Regions from separate parts of the Roseateles sp. NT4 genome, predicted to be linked through region 2. Evidence: predicted binding sites of a transcription regulator. Region 2 holds the regulator's gene; the other holds the start of a gene.
The links. Region 2 encodes FNR, which switches genes on or off when oxygen is low (the NO sensors DNR and NnrR bind a similar motif). Its sites were predicted from a motif close to TTGATNNNNATCAA; they were not measured.

Region 1: the regulator FNR is predicted to act here: its motif matches at 5,110-5,123, upstream of ACS5PN_RS16925 (hemerythrin domain-containing protein).

Annotation. Positions count from the first base shown of each region.
Region 1 is NZ_JBPZGZ010000002.1:1,546,442-1,554,416, reverse strand. It holds gene ACS5PN_RS16945 (S8 family peptidase) at 1-890, opposite strand, end outside; gene gap (type I glyceraldehyde-3-phosphate dehydrogenase) at 1,033-2,031, opposite strand; gene ACS5PN_RS16935 (hypothetical protein) at 2,276-2,908, opposite strand; gene tkt (transketolase) at 3,030-5,045, opposite strand; gene ACS5PN_RS16925 (hemerythrin domain-containing protein) at 5,158-5,769, shown strand; gene ACS5PN_RS16920 (P-loop NTPase fold protein) at 5,766-7,975, opposite strand, start outside.
Region 2 is NZ_JBPZGZ010000001.1:1,483,264-1,491,238, forward strand. It holds gene ACS5PN_RS06920 (NADP-dependent isocitrate dehydrogenase) at 1-1,200, shown strand, start outside; gene icd (NADP-dependent isocitrate dehydrogenase) at 1,509-2,765, opposite strand; gene ACS5PN_RS06930 (urease accessory protein UreH domain-containing protein) at 2,817-3,443, opposite strand; gene hemN (oxygen-independent coproporphyrinogen III oxidase) at 3,443-4,825, opposite strand; gene fnr (fumarate/nitrate reduction transcriptional regulator Fnr) at 4,957-5,688, shown strand; gene ACS5PN_RS06945 (BON domain-containing protein) at 5,741-6,085, opposite strand; gene ACS5PN_RS06950 (sigma 54-interacting transcriptional regulator) at 6,273-7,685, opposite strand; gene ACS5PN_RS06955 (hypothetical protein) at 7,702-7,975, opposite strand, start outside.

The DNA.
Region 1 (7,975 bases), on a different contig from region 2:
CCGCCGCACTTGCCGAGCACGCGCACCGGCATGATCTTCAGGCCCCAGCCGACGCCGGCCATGCCCAGGCCGTTGTTGCTCAGCGCTGCAATCAGGCCGGACACCCGGGTGCCGTGCCAGGAGCTGTTGCCGATGTCGCTGCTGTCGCAGCCGCTGTTGCCCAGCACGCCGTTCAGGTCCGCCTGCTCGACCCAATCGCCCGGGTCCGAGGGGTCGGCATCGGCGCCGCCGCCGTCATTGGCGATGGCCGTCGACGTCGCGCCGGGGCTGCCGAAGCCGATCATGTCGTAGCCGGTGACGAATTGACCCACCAGGTCCGGGTGGTCCATGCGCACGCCGGTGTCCAGCACGGCGACGATGGTGGTGGAAGTGCCGGTCGTCGTGTCCCAGGCGGCCGGCGCGTTGATGCTGGAGACGACCTGGCCCGCGGGCTTCTTCAAATACCACTGGTCGATGGTGCGGGCCTGGACCGCGCCGACCGTCGACTCGGGGTTCACGTCGGCACCGCCGAACAGCGGGTCGTTGGGCAGCTTGCTGATCTTGCGGCGCTGGTCCACGGCCACCAGTTCGACTTCGCCGTCCGCCGCCAGCCTCCTGGCCAGCTGGGCGCTGGTCATGCCCTTGGCGACCATCACATGGGTGCGTTCGTCCAGGCTGATGCCGGCGGCCAGGCGGTGGCCGGTGCGCAAGCCCAGGGCCGTGGCGCGCGTCTGCGCGATCTCGCGCGCCTCGGTCCGCGTCGCCCGCAGGGCCAGGGCCTTGGCGCGCACGCTGTCGGCCTGGGGCTTGAAGCGAACGATGACGCGGGCTTCCGTGTCGGCCGTCTGGGCCAGGACCGGGAAGGCCAGCGCGGCCAGGACAACGATCGACAGCAGACGCATGGACTTCATGACGGCGAGCTCGTACGGGACGGGCTGCCAGTTTATGTGTGAGCCCGGGAAGCAATCGCAAACAAATGTGGCGCGCAAGAAAGCAGAAACCCCGCAAGACATGATGTCTTGCGGGGTTTCATCAGGTCGAAACGGCTATCGATCAGCCGGCGACAACGCGGACCATCTCGAGGACCTTGTTCGAATAGCCCCACTCGTTGTCATACCAGGACACCAGCTTGACGAAGGTGCCGTCCAGGGCGATGCCGGCTTCGGCGTCGAAGATGGAGGTGCGGGCGTCGCCGCGGAAGTCGGTCGCGACGACCTTGTCTTCCGTGTAGCCCAGCACGCCCTTCAGCGCGCCCTGGCTCTGGGCCTTGAACTCGGCGCAGATGTCGGCGTAGCTGGCTTCGTTGTTCAGTTCGACGGTCAGGTCAACGACAGAGACATCGCTGGTCGGCACGCGGAAGGCCATGCCGGTCAGCTTCTTGTTCAGCTCGGGGATGACCTTGCCGACGGCCTTGGCGGCGCCGGTGCTGCTGGGGATGATGTTCTCGAGGATGCCGCGGCCGCCGCGCCAGTCCTTGTTGCTCGGGCCGTCCACGGTCTTCTGCGTGGCGGTGGCGGCGTGCACGGTGGTCATCAGGCCGCGCTTGATGCCCCACTTGTCGTTCAGCACCTTGGCCAGCGGGGCCAGGCAGTTGGTCGTGCAGGAGGCGTTGGAGATGATGGCTTCGCCGGCGTACTTGGTGTGGTTGACACCGAAGACGAACATCGGCGTTTCATCCTTGGAGGGGGCCGAGAAGATGACCTTCTTGGCGCCCGCGGCCAGGTGCTTCTCGCCGCCGGCCTTGTCCAGGAAGATGCCGGTGGCTTCGACGACGATGTCGGCGCCGACGGCCGACCATTGCAGCTCGGACGGATCCTTGACGGCGGTCAGGCGGATCTTCTTGCCGTTGACGACCAGGGTGTTGCCGTCCACGGAGACTTCGCCGTCGAACTTGCCGTGCACGCTGTCGTACTTGAGCATGTAGGCCAGGTAGTCAGGCTCGAGCAGGTCGTTGATCGCGACGACCTCGATGTCCTTGAAATTCGCGACGGCGGCACGGAACACCATGCGCCCGATGCGGCCGAAGCCGTTGATGCCGATCTTGATGGTCATGGAAAAGTCTCCAGGAGGATAAAAATTCTGTGCGGCCGCGATTCTCGGTGATTCGCGCCCAGGGGTGGTTTCAGGGCGATTTCAGCGCTTTCGGCTGCTGAACGGGATCAGGGCGCCGATGCCAACCCAGTCGACCGGCGCATGCTGCCTGCCCCGGCTTTTTAATGTTGGCCGCGAGTATCCCGTCGCGGAAAGGGCAGCCTGTCCCGCGATTCAGGGATGAACGGTCGCACGGATGACGGCTTCAGCCCGCCGAACTGGCAGCGGTTGCTGACGGCGGCGCGAGATTGATGCGCCCGCAGGGAATCTTGATGTCCATGGACTCGCCGATCAGCTTGTCGCGCAGGGCGTCGGCCACATCGACCTCCAGGCTGGCCAGCCATTGCAGCAAGGCGGCCTGCCGCGGGTCGGGCTTGCCGCTGAGCGGTCGGGCCCGGTTCGCTGCGGCCGGCCGGAAGGTCGTCCAGCGCACGACGAAGGGACAACCCATCTCGTCGAGGTTGAAGCTGACCCTCTCTTCGGGCACTTCCTTCATCAAGGCCAGGAAACGGCTCAGCGTCACCTGGGCCTCGCCGAATTTCGTCTGCCGCAGCTGGCCGCCGGGCGGACCGCTGACCGAGGACCATTCGAAACGGGTCTGCGTGTCCACGGGCGGCTCGGTACAGGTCCAACGGACGGCTTCCAGGTGCTGGACGAAGAAGGCCTGCGCCGCCGGATGCAGGTTCGAATACACGACATCGACCTGGGGCGGCAGCGCGGGATCGGCCTGGAACCGGAAATCGGCGAAGAACTTGCGCACGTCGGGCATGCCGCCACCGCGCAGGAAGAAAGGATTGAAACCGGGGTATTTCAGGCAGGCGCTCGAGGTATAGGACACGCCGATGACGTGCTCGGCCCGTGCGCTGCCGGTCCACAAGAAAAAGGCCGCGACAAGCGCGGCCCGGCATTTCCACATCACTCACTCCCTGGCCGTGCCCGGCCAGGAGGGAGCAGCGGCATTACTTCTTCTTCAGCACCGCCTTGACGGTGGCGGCGACGTTCTCCGGCGTGAAGCCGAAGTGCTTGAACAGCACGCCGGCCGGCGCGGATTCGCCGAATGTATCGATGCCGACGACGGCGTCCACACCGTACTTCCACCAGAAGTCGCTGACGCCCATCTCGACGGCCACGCGCGGCAGGCCCTTGGGCAGCACGCTCTTCTTGTAGTCCTTGTCCTGGCGGTCGAACACATTGGTCGACGGCATGGAGACCACGCGCACCTTGACGCCCTGCTCGGCCAGCAGGGCCTTGGCGGCCATGGCCAGCTGCACTTCGGAGCCGGTGGCGATGATGACGGCCTGGGCCTTGCCCTTGGCCGGCTCGGCCAGCACATAGGCACCCTTGGCGATCTCGTCGACATTGGTCTTGGGCGAGTAGGTCAGGTTCTGGCGGCTCAGGGCCAGCAGGCTGGGGCGCTGGGCATTGCCCAGGGCCATGGTCCAGGCGACGACCGTTTCGGTCGTGTCGGCCGGGCGCCAGACGTCCAGGCCCGGGATCAGGCGCAGCGAAGCGACATGCTCGATGGACTGGTGGGTCGGGCCGTCTTCGCCCAGGCCGATGGAGTCGTGCGTCATCACGTGGATGACGCGGGTCTTCATCAGCGCGGCCATGCGGATGGCGTTGCGGCTGTAGTCGCTGAAGGTCAGGAAGGTGCCGCCATAGGGGATGAAGCCGCCGTGCAGGGCGATGCCGTTCATGATGGCGGCCATGCCGAATTCGCGCACGCCGTAGTTGATGTGGCGGCCGTTGTTGACGGTGCCGTCGGCGGCCACGCGCAGGGCGGGCGTGCTGGACGTGTTGGTCAGGTTGGAGCCGGTCAGGTCGGCGCTGCCGCCCAGCATCTCGGGCAGCTTCAGCGTGAAGGCTTCCAGGGCCAGCTGGCTCGCCTTTCGGCTGGCAACGGTCTGGGCTTCGGCATGGGCCTTGACGACGGCATCGACAGCGATCTGCGCGAAGTCGGCGGGCAGCACGCCGGCCATGCGGCGCTGGAACTCGGCAGCCAGCTCCGGGTGGGCTTCGGCATAGCTGTCGAAGCGCACGTCCCATTCGCTCTCGGCGCGGTCGCCGGCGGACTTGTGGTCCCAGGCGGTGTAGACCTCGGGCGGCACGACGAAGGGCTCGTGCGTCCAGCCGAGGGCCTCGCGGGTCAGCTTGATCTCTTCGGCACCCAGGGGCTCGCCGTGGGCCTTGCTGGTGTTGGCGCGGTTGGGCGAGCCCTTGCCGATGTGGGTCTTGGCAATGATCAGCGTCGGCTTGTCCTGGCTCTTCTTGGCCTGGCCGATGGCGTCGTCGACGGCATCGACCTCATGGCCGTCCACCGGGCCGATGACGTTCCAGCCATAAGCCTGGAAGCGCTTGGCGGTGTCGTCGCCGAACCAGGGCGCGACCTGGCCGTCGATGGAGATGCCGTTGTCGTCGTAGATGGCGATCAGCTTGTTCAGCTTCCACGACGCAGCCAGGGCGGCCGCTTCGTGCGAGATGCCTTCCATCAGACAGCCGTCGCCCAGGAAGACATAGGTGTGGTGGTCGACGACCGTGTGGCCTTCGCGGTTGAAGTCGCGCGCCATCAGCTTCTCGGCCAGGGCCAGGCCGACGGCGTTGGTGACGCCCTGGCCCAGCGGGCCCGTCGTCGTCTCGATGCCGACGGTGATGCCCACTTCGGGGTGGCCCGGCGTCTTGCTGTGCAGCTGGCGGAAGGCCTTCAGCTCCTCGATGGGCAGCTCATAGCCCGTCAGGTGCAGCAGGGCGTAGATCAGCATGGAGCCGTGGCCGTTGGACAGCACGAAGCGGTCGCGGTCGGCCCAGTGCGGGTTGGCCGGGTTGTGCTTGAGGTGACGCGCCCACAGCGCCACGGCGATGTCGGCCATGCCCATCGGGGCGCCCGGGTGGCCGGAATTGGCCGCCTGCACGGCGTCCATCGCCAGCGCGCGGATCGCGTTGGCCATGAGGGTGGGGGAGGCGGTCGTTGCGGTCATGGCCGGGGCTTTCTTGGGCTGGAAGGGCAAAACGCGGGATTTTACGGGGGTGCCTGGACGTGGCTTGATCCAGCGCAATACCAGTTGCCCTTTCCGGCGCGACGCTTGAAGCATGTCTCCCACGCCCATGCCCCTGGCCGTGCGCGTCATCCGCGCCGAGCACGACGCCCTCGCGGCCATGCTGCGCACGCTGCCGCTGCTGCTGGCGGCGCAGCGCCGGGCCGGCACGCTGCCCGACTTCGGCGCACTGCGGGCCATGCTGTTCTATGTCGACGAATTTCCCGAACGCTTGCATCACAAAAAGGAAAGCGAGCTGCTCTTTCCCAAGCTGAGGGCGCTGGCGCCCGGGCTGCGCGACACGCTGGACGACCTGGAGGTCGACCATGCCCAGGGCGAGCGCGCCATCCGCGAGCTGCAGCACAGCCTGCTGGCCTGGGAGCAGATGGGCGAGGCGCGGCGTGACAAGTTCGAGCAGCAGCTGCACGTGTACTCGGCACGCTATCTGCGCCACATGAAGCGCGAGGAAACCGAGATCCTGCCGCACGCGGCACGCGCGTTCAGCGCCGAAGACTGGGCCGAGCTGGACGAGGCTTTCGGCAGCCACCAGGACCCGTTGGCACCGCGAGCGGGGCAAGCGGTGGACGAAGCCTATGCGCCGCTGCGCCAACGCATCCTGGCGGTGCTGCCGGCGCCTTTCGGCTGGGGGCCGGCGCCGGGCGCCTAGACAGCGGCCGAGGAGCCGACGATGGGTGGCTTCTCGCGTGCCCGCAGCGTGAAGCGAAAGCCCGCACCCTCGTTCCTCTCCAGCATCTGGACAGCCGCGGATCGAGTCGCTGCCGGCGGGTCGGCGAAAGAGCCGCCGCGCAGCACAAAGCGATCGGCCCGCATTGGCCCGGCGAACGAACCGTCCAACCCCGGGTAGCTGGCCCCGTCGGCACAGATCTCGGCCACGTTGCCGTGCATCTCGTACAGGCCCCAGGGGTTGGGCGGCAGGCTGGCCACCGGTACGGGCCCGGAGCTCAGCATGCGCACCTGCCCCGAATTGACATCCATGCCGAAGGCCCAGGGCGTGTTCGTGCCTGCGCGGCAGGCATATTCCCATTCGACGGCGTCGGGCAGCGCGGCCTGGCAGGGCGGCAGGAGCAGCTCCAAGCGGCGCAGGAAATCCAGCACCTGATCCGGAGAAAGCCCCATCACCGGGTCGTGATCGTGGTCACTGTCCCAGCCGGGCGGCATGCCTTCCGGCATGACGGCCCACCACAGACCCCAGGTGCAGGCCGTGTCGGCCATCCAGAAGCCCGTGTGCACCTGGATGGACAAGGGCGCGCGCTCGTCGGGCGAACGCCCAGGCTCACTGGAAGGCGACCCCGCCGTGAAGTGGCCTGCCTCCATCCACCGCAGACGCTGCGTCGCCGGGCGGGCACCGCCTTCACGAATGAGGGTCAGCAGGGCAAAGACACCAAAGCGTGCGTCCGCGCCCACCTTCAGCATCACCTGGCAGTCCGCCACGCGGTGGGACAGCACATCTTCGGTCGGGCACAGCCATCCCCGCGGCACCTGCCAGTCGGCCGCCGAGGCGGCCTCGCGCGTCGCCAGCGAGATGCGCAGATCGGTGTCCAGCGCAGGCGCCAGCACAAAGGGTGAATGGCCATCCTCATCGACCTTGACCCGGCTCGCCCAGCTCGGGCGGCGCAGCACCGCATGCAGCGGCGCGCCATAGGTGCGCAGCAGATCGATGGCCATGGCCTGGGACAGATGGGGGCGCAGCTCGCGCAGCACCTGCTCGACAGGACCGGGCGGCATGCCGTCGACCATCCAGCCGCCGATGCGCGTGAACCAGGGCGAGTTGCGCAGCAGCTCCCAGAAGCCCGTCGGCAGGCTGCGGCCGCGCAGGGCCTCGCCCTCCTTCGACAGCGCGAAGCGCACGACCTCCAGATCGCCCGAGACCAGGGCCTCCAGCAGGCCGCGCTCGTCCTCCAGCCTCACCTCGGCCCTGACGGGCGGGGCGGGCGCGGGCTCGGCAGCAGGAGGCGCCGGCGCGGGCTGGGCTGCGGCCGCAGGGGCTCGCACGGGGTCCGACGCCGCCGGTTTCTCGGCCACGGGGGGTTGTGGTGGCATGGCGGGCACTGGCGCAGCCACGACGGCAGCGCCGGCCACGGGCGGCATCGCCGCGGGCTCCGGCGCCTTGTCTTCCGCCTTGATCTCGGTGAAGGCCAGCAGGGCGCCGAGCTGTGTCGCCGTCAGCGGCGCCTTCTGCCTCAGCTCGCCCACCTGGGCCAGCAGCTCCAGCAGGTCGAAGCCCGAACGGTTCTGCAGGATGGCTGCGCAGAGGTCGGGCAGGCGCAGCAGCACCAGTCGGTAGTTCAGCTCGGCGGGCGAGGTCACTGCACGCACGTCGTTGGCCAGCTCCCCGCGCAGGGCATCCAGATCGCGCAGGCGGGCGTCGGCTCGCCAGTCGGCCAGCGTCAGCAGCAGCGTCGGGCCGCGCAGGCGCACATAGCGGTAGAGCGAGGGCGTGAACAGCTGCAATGCGCAGACGATGGCCAGCCAGTGGCGGCGCTCGGTCCCTTGGCCGCCGACCGGGGTGCCGAGCCGGTCGGCCATCTCCAGCAGCGTGATCATGCGGTGCAGCTTGCGCGGCACCGAGGGCGTGATGGCCGCCACCAGGCGGGCCAGCTCGTTGGGCTTGCCCTCCGCGCCGAACAGGGCCGGGTGCTTGAGCAGCAGGAAGTCCTCGGCCTCGGCCCTCGTCGGGCGCGGCAGGCGCACCGGCAGGTGCACGAGCTTCTCGAGGTATTCGGCGCCGGTGATGGGCGTCATGCCTTCCTTGCCCTGCAGGGCGTAGTCGCGGTAGCGGTGCGCGATGCCGCGCTCGACGACCTCCTCGTCCAGGGCCAGCACGAAGGCACAACCCTCGACCTCCAGGAAGA
Region 2 (7,975 bases):
AACGACATCATCGTGGACGCCTCCATGCCCGCGGCCATCCGCAGCGGCGGCAAGATGTATGGCGCCGACGGCCGCCTGAAGGATGTCAAGGCCGTGATGCCGGAGTCGACCTTCGCCCGCATCTACCAGGAGATGATCAACTTCTGCAAATGGCATGGCGCCTTCGATCCCAAGACCATGGGCACCGTGCCCAACGTCGGTCTGATGGCCCAGCAGGCCGAGGAATACGGCTCGCACGACAAGACGTTTGAAATCACCGAAGCCGGCACCGCCAACATCACCGACCTGGAAACGGGCGAAGTGCTGCTGAGCCAGGAGGTCGAGCAGGGCGACATCTGGCGCATGTGCCAGTGCAAGGACGCCGCCATCCGCGACTGGGTCAAGCTGGCTGTCAACCGCGCCCGCAACTCGGGCATGCCCGTCGTCTTCTGGCTGGACAGCTACCGCCCGCACGAGGCCCAGCTGATCCGCAAGGTCAAGATGTATCTGCACGAGCACGACACGACCGGCCTGGACATCCAGATCATGAGCCAGGTGCGCGCCATGCGTTACACACTGGAGCGCGTCATCCGCGGCCTGGACACCATCAGCGCCACCGGCAACATCCTGCGCGACTACCTGACCGACCTCTTCCCCATCATGGAGCTGGGCACCTCGGCCAAGATGCTGTCCATCGTGCCGCTGATGGCCGGTGGCGGCATGTACGAGACCGGCGCCGGCGGCTCGGCACCCAAGCACGTGCAGCAGCTGGTGGAAGAGAACCACCTGCGCTGGGACTCGCTGGGTGAATTCCTGGCCCTGGCCGTCAGCCTCGAAGATGTCGGCATCAAGACCCAGAACGCCAAGGCCAAGGTGCTGGCCAAGGCCCTGGACGCCGCCACCGGCAAGCTGCTGGACAACGGCAAGGGCCCGAGCCCCAAGACCGGCGAGATCGACAACCGCGGCAGCCACTTCTACCTGACGCTGTACTGGGCCCAGGAACTGGCCGCACAGAAGGATGACGCCGAACTGGCCGCACGCTTCAAGGCCCTGGCCGACACGCTGACCGCCAACGAAGCCAAGATCGCCGAGGAACTGAAGGCCGTCCAGGGCCAGCCGACCGACATCGGCGGCTACTTCCTGCCGGACACGGCCAAGCTGGACAAGGTCATGCGCCCCAGCGCCACCTTCAACGCGGCCTTGCAAGCGCTGGCCGGCTGATCTGCTGCACCGCAACAAAAAGGGCGCCCGTCGGGCGCCCTTTTTTTGCCTAGCAGCAGCGTTGCGTTTTCACGCTCAGGGCAAGTCCGTAATCCGACAGCAAGCCAATCGCCAGCTTCTTTCTTTACAGTCTGAAACCAGGCGTTTGCTCCTGCAATTGCCGATCACAGCCGCCTCGTGAAGCACCGCGAGACAGCCCCAAACCCCGGCCCAGAGCCGGGGTTTTCCTTTTCGGGGCGACAAAAAGCCCCGCGCTCGACGACGCGAGGCGGGGCGATGGATGAACACCGGGCCTTGCCCGATGTCGCTTACTCCATGCAGTCGATCATGACCTGGCCAAACCCCGAGCAGGACACCTGGGTCGCGCCGTCCATCAGGCGGGCGAAGTCATAGGTGACCTTCTTGCTGAGGATGGCCTTTTCCATCGAGCTGATGATGAGGTCGGCGGCAGCTGTCCAGCCCATGTGGCGCAGCATCATCTCGGCCGACAGGATCTCGGAGCCGGGGTTCACATAGTCCTTGCCGGCGTACTTGGGCGCCGTGCCGTGGGTGGCCTCGAACATGGCGATGGAGTCGCTCATGTTGGCGCCCGGCGCGATGCCGATGCCGCCGACCTGGGCGGCCAGAGCGTCGGAGACGTAGTCGCCGTTCAGGTTCAGCGTGGCGATGACGCTGTACTCCGCGGGGCGCAGGATGATCTGCTGCAGGAAGGCGTCGGCGATGACGTCCTTGATGGTGATGGACTTGCCGGTCTTGGGGTTCTTGACCTTGCACCACGGGCCGCCGTCGATGGGCTCGGCGCCGAATTCCTTCTGCGCCAGCGCGTAGGCCCAGTCACGGAAGGCACCTTCGGTGAACTTCATGATGTTGCCCTTGTGCACGATGGTGACGCTGGGCTTGTCGTTGTCGATGGCGTACTGGATGGCCTTGCGCACCAGGCGCTCGGTGCCTTCGCGGCTGACCGGCTTCACACCGATGCCGGAGGTTTCGGGGAAGCGGATCTTCTTGACGCCCATCTCGTCCTGCAGGAACTTGATGAGCTTCTTCGCCTTGTCGCTCTCGGCCTCGTACTCGATGCCGGCGTAGATGTCTTCCGAGTTCTCGCGGAAGATGACCATGTCGACCTTGTGGGGCTCCTTCACGGGGCTGGGCACGCCGTCGAAATACTGCACGGGGCGCAGGCAGACGTAGAGGTCCAGTTCCTGGCGCAGCGTGACATTCAGCGAGCGGATGCCACCGCCGACCGGCGTCGTCAGCGGGCCCTTGATGGAGACGATGTAGTCCTTGACGACCTGCAGCGTCTCTTCCGGCAGCCAGACGTCGGGGCCGTAGACCCGGGTGCTCTTCTCGCCGGCGTAGATCTCCATCCAGTGGATCTTCTTCGAGCCGCCATAGGCCTTGGCCACGGCCGCGTCCACCACCTTCAGCATGACGGGCGTGATGTCCAGGCCCGTGCCATCACCCTCGATGTAGGGAATGATGGGGTTGTTCGGCACATTCAGCGAGAAGTCGGCATTGGCGGTGATCTTCTGGCCGCCTTCAGGCACCTTGATGTGTTGGTACATGGCTTGTGGGCTTTCGAGACAAAAACGAAACCCGGCGAGTTTATGGCCGCCTCAGCAGGCCAGCCGGATCCCATGCCATATGCCTTGCGCCAGCCCCCAGCCCGCACCGGCTGCGAGGCCCAGTCCGGCCAGACGCAGGGCCAGCACGTCTCCACCCGCGCCACGCTTGAGCAGCCGCGCCCGCCACAGCGGCGCGATGGCGAGGCCCGGCGTGCTGGCCAGCGCAAAGCCGGCCATGGCCAGCGCGCCGCTGCCGGGCGAGCCCGACAGCCCGGCCAGCAGGAGTGCCGCGTGCAGCAGGCCGCAGGGCATGGCAACCCAGGCGAGTCCGGTCGCGAAGGCATGCCGCGGCGCGGGGCGCCAGCGCACCGTGCCCAGCCACGCCGGCACCCGGCCGCGCGCCAGCAGCGTCAGGCCCAGCAGCAGCATGCCCGCCTGCAGCAGGGCCCAGGCGGGTTGCAGCAGCAGGACGCGACTCGACGCAGTGGCCAGCGCCTGTGCCGATGCCGCGGCCACCGCGCCTGCGGCTGAATAGCCCAGCAGCCGCCCGACGAGCAGCCTCACCGGCCGCGGCCCGGCGGCCAGGGCACAGGGCGCGCTGCACATGGCGGCGCAATGCGGCGTAACGGCCAGGCCCATCAACGCGGCCGAGGCGATCAGCGCCGCATCCAGGCCCATCAGATGATCTTGGAGAAGCGCTCGCGGCCCGCGTCGGCCTGGCAATAGCGGTCAAACACCATGGCCACGGCGCGCACGAAATACCAGCCCAGCGGCGTCACCTGGATGGCACCGGGCTCCAGCGCCACCAGGCCCTGAGCGGCGAGCGCCACCAGGCGTTCCAGTTCGGGCGCGAAATAGGCCTGGACGTCGACCAGGTAGGACGTGGCGATGGACTCGAATTCCAGCCGGCCCTGGCACATCAGCGCCATGATGACGGCGCGCCGCACCAGGTCGTCGCGGTTCAGCGCCAGGCCGCGCTGCACGGGCAGCTGGCGCTGGTTCAGCGCATCCTCGTAGTCGGCCAGGGTCTTGGCGTTCTGCGCATAGGTGGCGCCGACGCGGCTGATGGCCGACACGCCCAGGCCGACGAGATCGCAGTCCGGCTGCGTCGAATAGCCCTGGAAGTTGCGATGCAGCAGGCCCTGGCGCTTGGCGACGGCCAGCGGGTCGCCCGGCAGCGCGAAGTGGTCCATGCCGATGTAGGCATAGCCCTCGCCGAGCAGGGCGCTGATGGCACCCGACAGCATGGCCAGCTTGTCCCCGGCCGGCGGCAGCAGCTCGGCGACGATGCGACGCTGCGGCTTGAAGCGCTGCGGCAGATGGGCATAGGCATACATCGCGATGCGATCGGGCCGCAGCCCGGCCACCTGGGCGATGGTGCGGGCGAAGCTGGCCGGCGTCTGCAGCGGCAGGCCATAGATCAGGTCGACGCTGAGGGACGCGAAACCCAGCTCGCGCGCCGATTGCATCAGCGCGGCGACGGACTCCAGCGGCTGCACCCGATGCACCGCCTTCTGCACACCGGCGTCGAAGTCCTGCACACCGAAGGACAGCCGGTTGAAGCCCAGCATGCGCAGATGGGCCAGCCGCGCCGCATCGACGGTGCGCGGGTCCACCTCGATGGACAGTTCGGCGCCGGGCAGCAGCCGGAAGCGCCGCCGCAGCATGTCCATCAGCAGGCTGAGCTCGTCGTCGGACAGGAAGGTCGGCGAACCGCCCCCCAGGTGCAGCTGCGACACCGGTGCCGCACCGCCCAGGGCCTCTGCCACGAGGTCCATCTCGACACCCAGCAGGTCCAGGTAAGGGCGCGCCCTCTCATGGTGGCGGGTGATGATCTTGTTGCAGGCGCAGTAATAGCAGAGCTGCTCGCAAAAAGGGATGTGCACATAGACCGACAGCGGCTGGATCGTGCCGCGCAGGGCCAGCGCCTGCAGATGCTGGGGCGCCTGATGAGCCTCGACGAAGCGATCGGCCGTCGGGTAGGAGGTGTAGCGCGGGCCGGCCACGTCGTGGCGGCGCAGCAGTTCGGGGTCCAGGGGTTTGTCGGTGACGGCAGCCATGCCGCCACTGTGCCCAGCAGCGACTTCAGCGGCCTTGATCCAGGTCAAGGACAGTGCGGGTGCGGCGGCGAACAATGCATTTCATGCTGACCACCCTGCCCCGCGCGATGCCCATGCCGATAATTCCCGACATGGCCACTGCACCCACCACTGTCGAGCCCCTCAAGGTCGCCTGCGCGAGCTGCAATCTGCGCGAACTCTGCCTGCCGGTGGGGCTGAACGCCAGCGAGCTGGACCAGCTGGACGGCCTGGTGGACCGGCGCCGCAACGTAGCACGCGGCGAGCATCTGTTCCGCAACGGCGAGCGCTTCGAGGCGCTCTACGCGGTGCGCACCGGTTTCTTCAAGACCTGCGTCGGCAGCGAGGATGGGCGCGACCAGGTCACGGGCTTCCAGATGGCCGGCGAGCTGCTCGGCCTGGACGGCATCAGCAGCGACCATCACCACTGCGACGCCGTCGCGCTGGAGGACTCGTCGGTCTGCGTCATTCCGTACACGCAGCTGGAGGAGCTGTCGCGCGAGTTCACCGTGCTGCAGCACCAGTTCCACAAGATCATGAGCCGCGAGATCGTGCGCGACCATGGCGTCATGCTGCTGCTCGGCAATATGCGCGCCGAGGAGAGGCTGGCGGCCTTCCTGCTCAATCTGACGCAACGACTGCAGGCGCGCGGCTTCTCGCCGAGCAGCCTGGTGCTGCGCATGACGCGCGAGGAGATCGGCAGCTATCTCGGCCTCAAGCTCGAGACCGTCAGCCGCACCTTCTCCAAGTTCCAGGACGACGGGCTGATGGAGGTCAAGCAGCGCCAGCTGCGCATCCTCAACCAAGCCGGCCTCCAGGCGCTGGTCAACAACAGCCGCTGCTGACGCAAAAAGGCCCCGCGGGGGCGCGCGGGGCCTCGAGATGCAAGGTATGGCGTCAGCCGACCTTGATCTCGCTACGCACTTCCTTCACGCCCGACACGGCCTGCACCAGCAGCACGGCCTTCTGGGCCAGGTCAGCGGTGGGCGCGACGCCCTTCAGGACAACCACGCCGCCGGTGGTGCTGACGGTCAGGGGCAGGGCCTGCAGGTCCTTGTCCTTTTGCAGGGCAGCCTGGGCCTGGCTGGTGATGGCGGCATCGCCGGCCGGCTGGGCCTGCGCCACTTGCTGGACCGGGGCGTCAGCGGGCGCCGGTGCTTGTTCGGCCGCGAAGCTCGCGGTCGCGGCACCCGCCATCAGCGTGGCGGTCAGCAGTCGGGCGAAGGTCGAGGTTTGTCGCATGCAGATCTCCTGAGGATGCGTGAATCGGAAGCAATGCCGGGTGGCACCACTACCGCCTTAGCGCAAAGCCCGTGCCAGCTCTGAAAATCCATTCCAAATCAACCACTTGAGGAATTTCTCACGAACGCGCCGGCGGTCCGCGGGCCGGTTTTGTCGCCGGGTGGCGACAGGCCAGCCCACCGAAACGCTAAGCGCTTGATTCGTCTGACAATTTTCTGTCGCCGGAATCCGACGGCTGAGCTAGGGGGGCCGCATCCGCGCGGAAGAGCTGCGGGTCCAGGCCATGCTTTTGCAGCAGGCGATAGAACTCGGTGCGGTTGCGATCCGCCAGGCGCGCGGCCTCGGCCACCTGGCCCGAGGTCAGCTTCAGCAGCTGGTTCAGGTAGTCGCGCTCGAAGCGCTGCTTGGCATGCTGGTAGTTCAGCACCTCGGCCGGCGGCATCTGCAGCGCGCGCTGCACCTGGGCCAGCGGCACCAGCGGCGCCGTCGCCAGCACGCAGACCTGCTCGACGACGTTGAAGAGCTGGCGCACATTGCCCGGCCAAGGCGCCGTCACCAGGGCCTCCAGTGCATCGGGGGCAAAGCCCTTGACCGGCTTGCGATGCCGCCCGGCCAGCGTCAGCAAAAAATGCTGGGCCAGCAGCGCAATGTCCTCGCGCCTCTCGGCCAGGGCCGGCAGCTGCAGCTTGACGACATTGAGGCGGTAGTAGAGGTCAGGCCGGAACAGGCCCTCGCTCATGGCCAGCTCCAGGTCGCGGTGGGTGGCCGACAGCACGCGCACATCCACCGCCACGGCCTCGTTGCTGCCCACCGGCCGCACGACGCGCTCCTGCAGCACCCGCAGCAGCTTGACCTGCAGGGCCAGCGGCATGTCGCCGATTTCGTCGAGGAAGACCGTTCCCCCCTCGGCCGCCGGGATCAGGCCCTGTCTATGGCCTTGGGCGCCGGTGAAGGCACCCTTCACATGGCCGAACAGTTCCGACTCCAGCAGGGCCTCGGGGATGGCCGCGCAGTTCACTGCGACAAAGGGCTTGCCGGCGCGCGGGCTGGCCTTGTGAATGGCACGGGCCAGCAGCTCCTTGCCCGTGCCGCTGTCGCCAGCGATCAGCACGCTGGCATCGGTGCCCGCCACCAGGCGCGCCTCGGCCAGCACCTCCGCCATGCGCGGACTGCGGCTGATGATTTCGCTGCGCCATGCGCCGTCGCCGTCGAAGGGCGCCGGGCCGGGCCGGTTCAGCAGCAGGGCCTGGTTGATCTTGTCCAGCAGCTCCTTGCCGTCGTAGGGCTTGGTCAGATAGGCATGGGCGCCGCGCGTGGTCGCCTCGACGGCGTCGGGGATGGACCCATGGGCCGTCAACAGGATGACGGGCAGCGAAGGGTGGCGGGCGCGGATCTCGTCGAACAGGGCCAGGCCGTCCAGGCCGGGCAGGCGCACGTCGGTGATGACCAGGGCCGGCAGCTTGACGGCCAGATGGGCGAGTGCGGCCTCTGCACTGGCGACGGCCTGCACGGCGTGGCCGGCCGCGGTCAGCCGCATGGTCATCAGGCGCAGCAGGTCGGTGTCGTCGTCGACGACCAGGATGGCGGCGGGTGTGCTCATGCCCTGCCCTCCTTCCTCAACGCGGCGCCGCGCCAGGCTTGGCGGGCAGGGTCTGCTCGATCGCCTTCAAGGCTTCGAGCTTCTCGTTGAGTTGCTCGTTGCGGCGCTGGCTGTCGCGCAGCTGCTGGTTGAGCTTGTCGACGTTGTCCTGCAGGCGGCGCTGCTCGGCCAGGCGTGCGGCCATCAGCGTGGCCAGTGGCTTCAGCGGTTCGGCTTGCGGGTCACTGGAGCTGGCCAGGGCTTCCAGTTGGGTCGCGGCCTGGGCCTGCTCGGCCGCGCTGCGGCCCTGA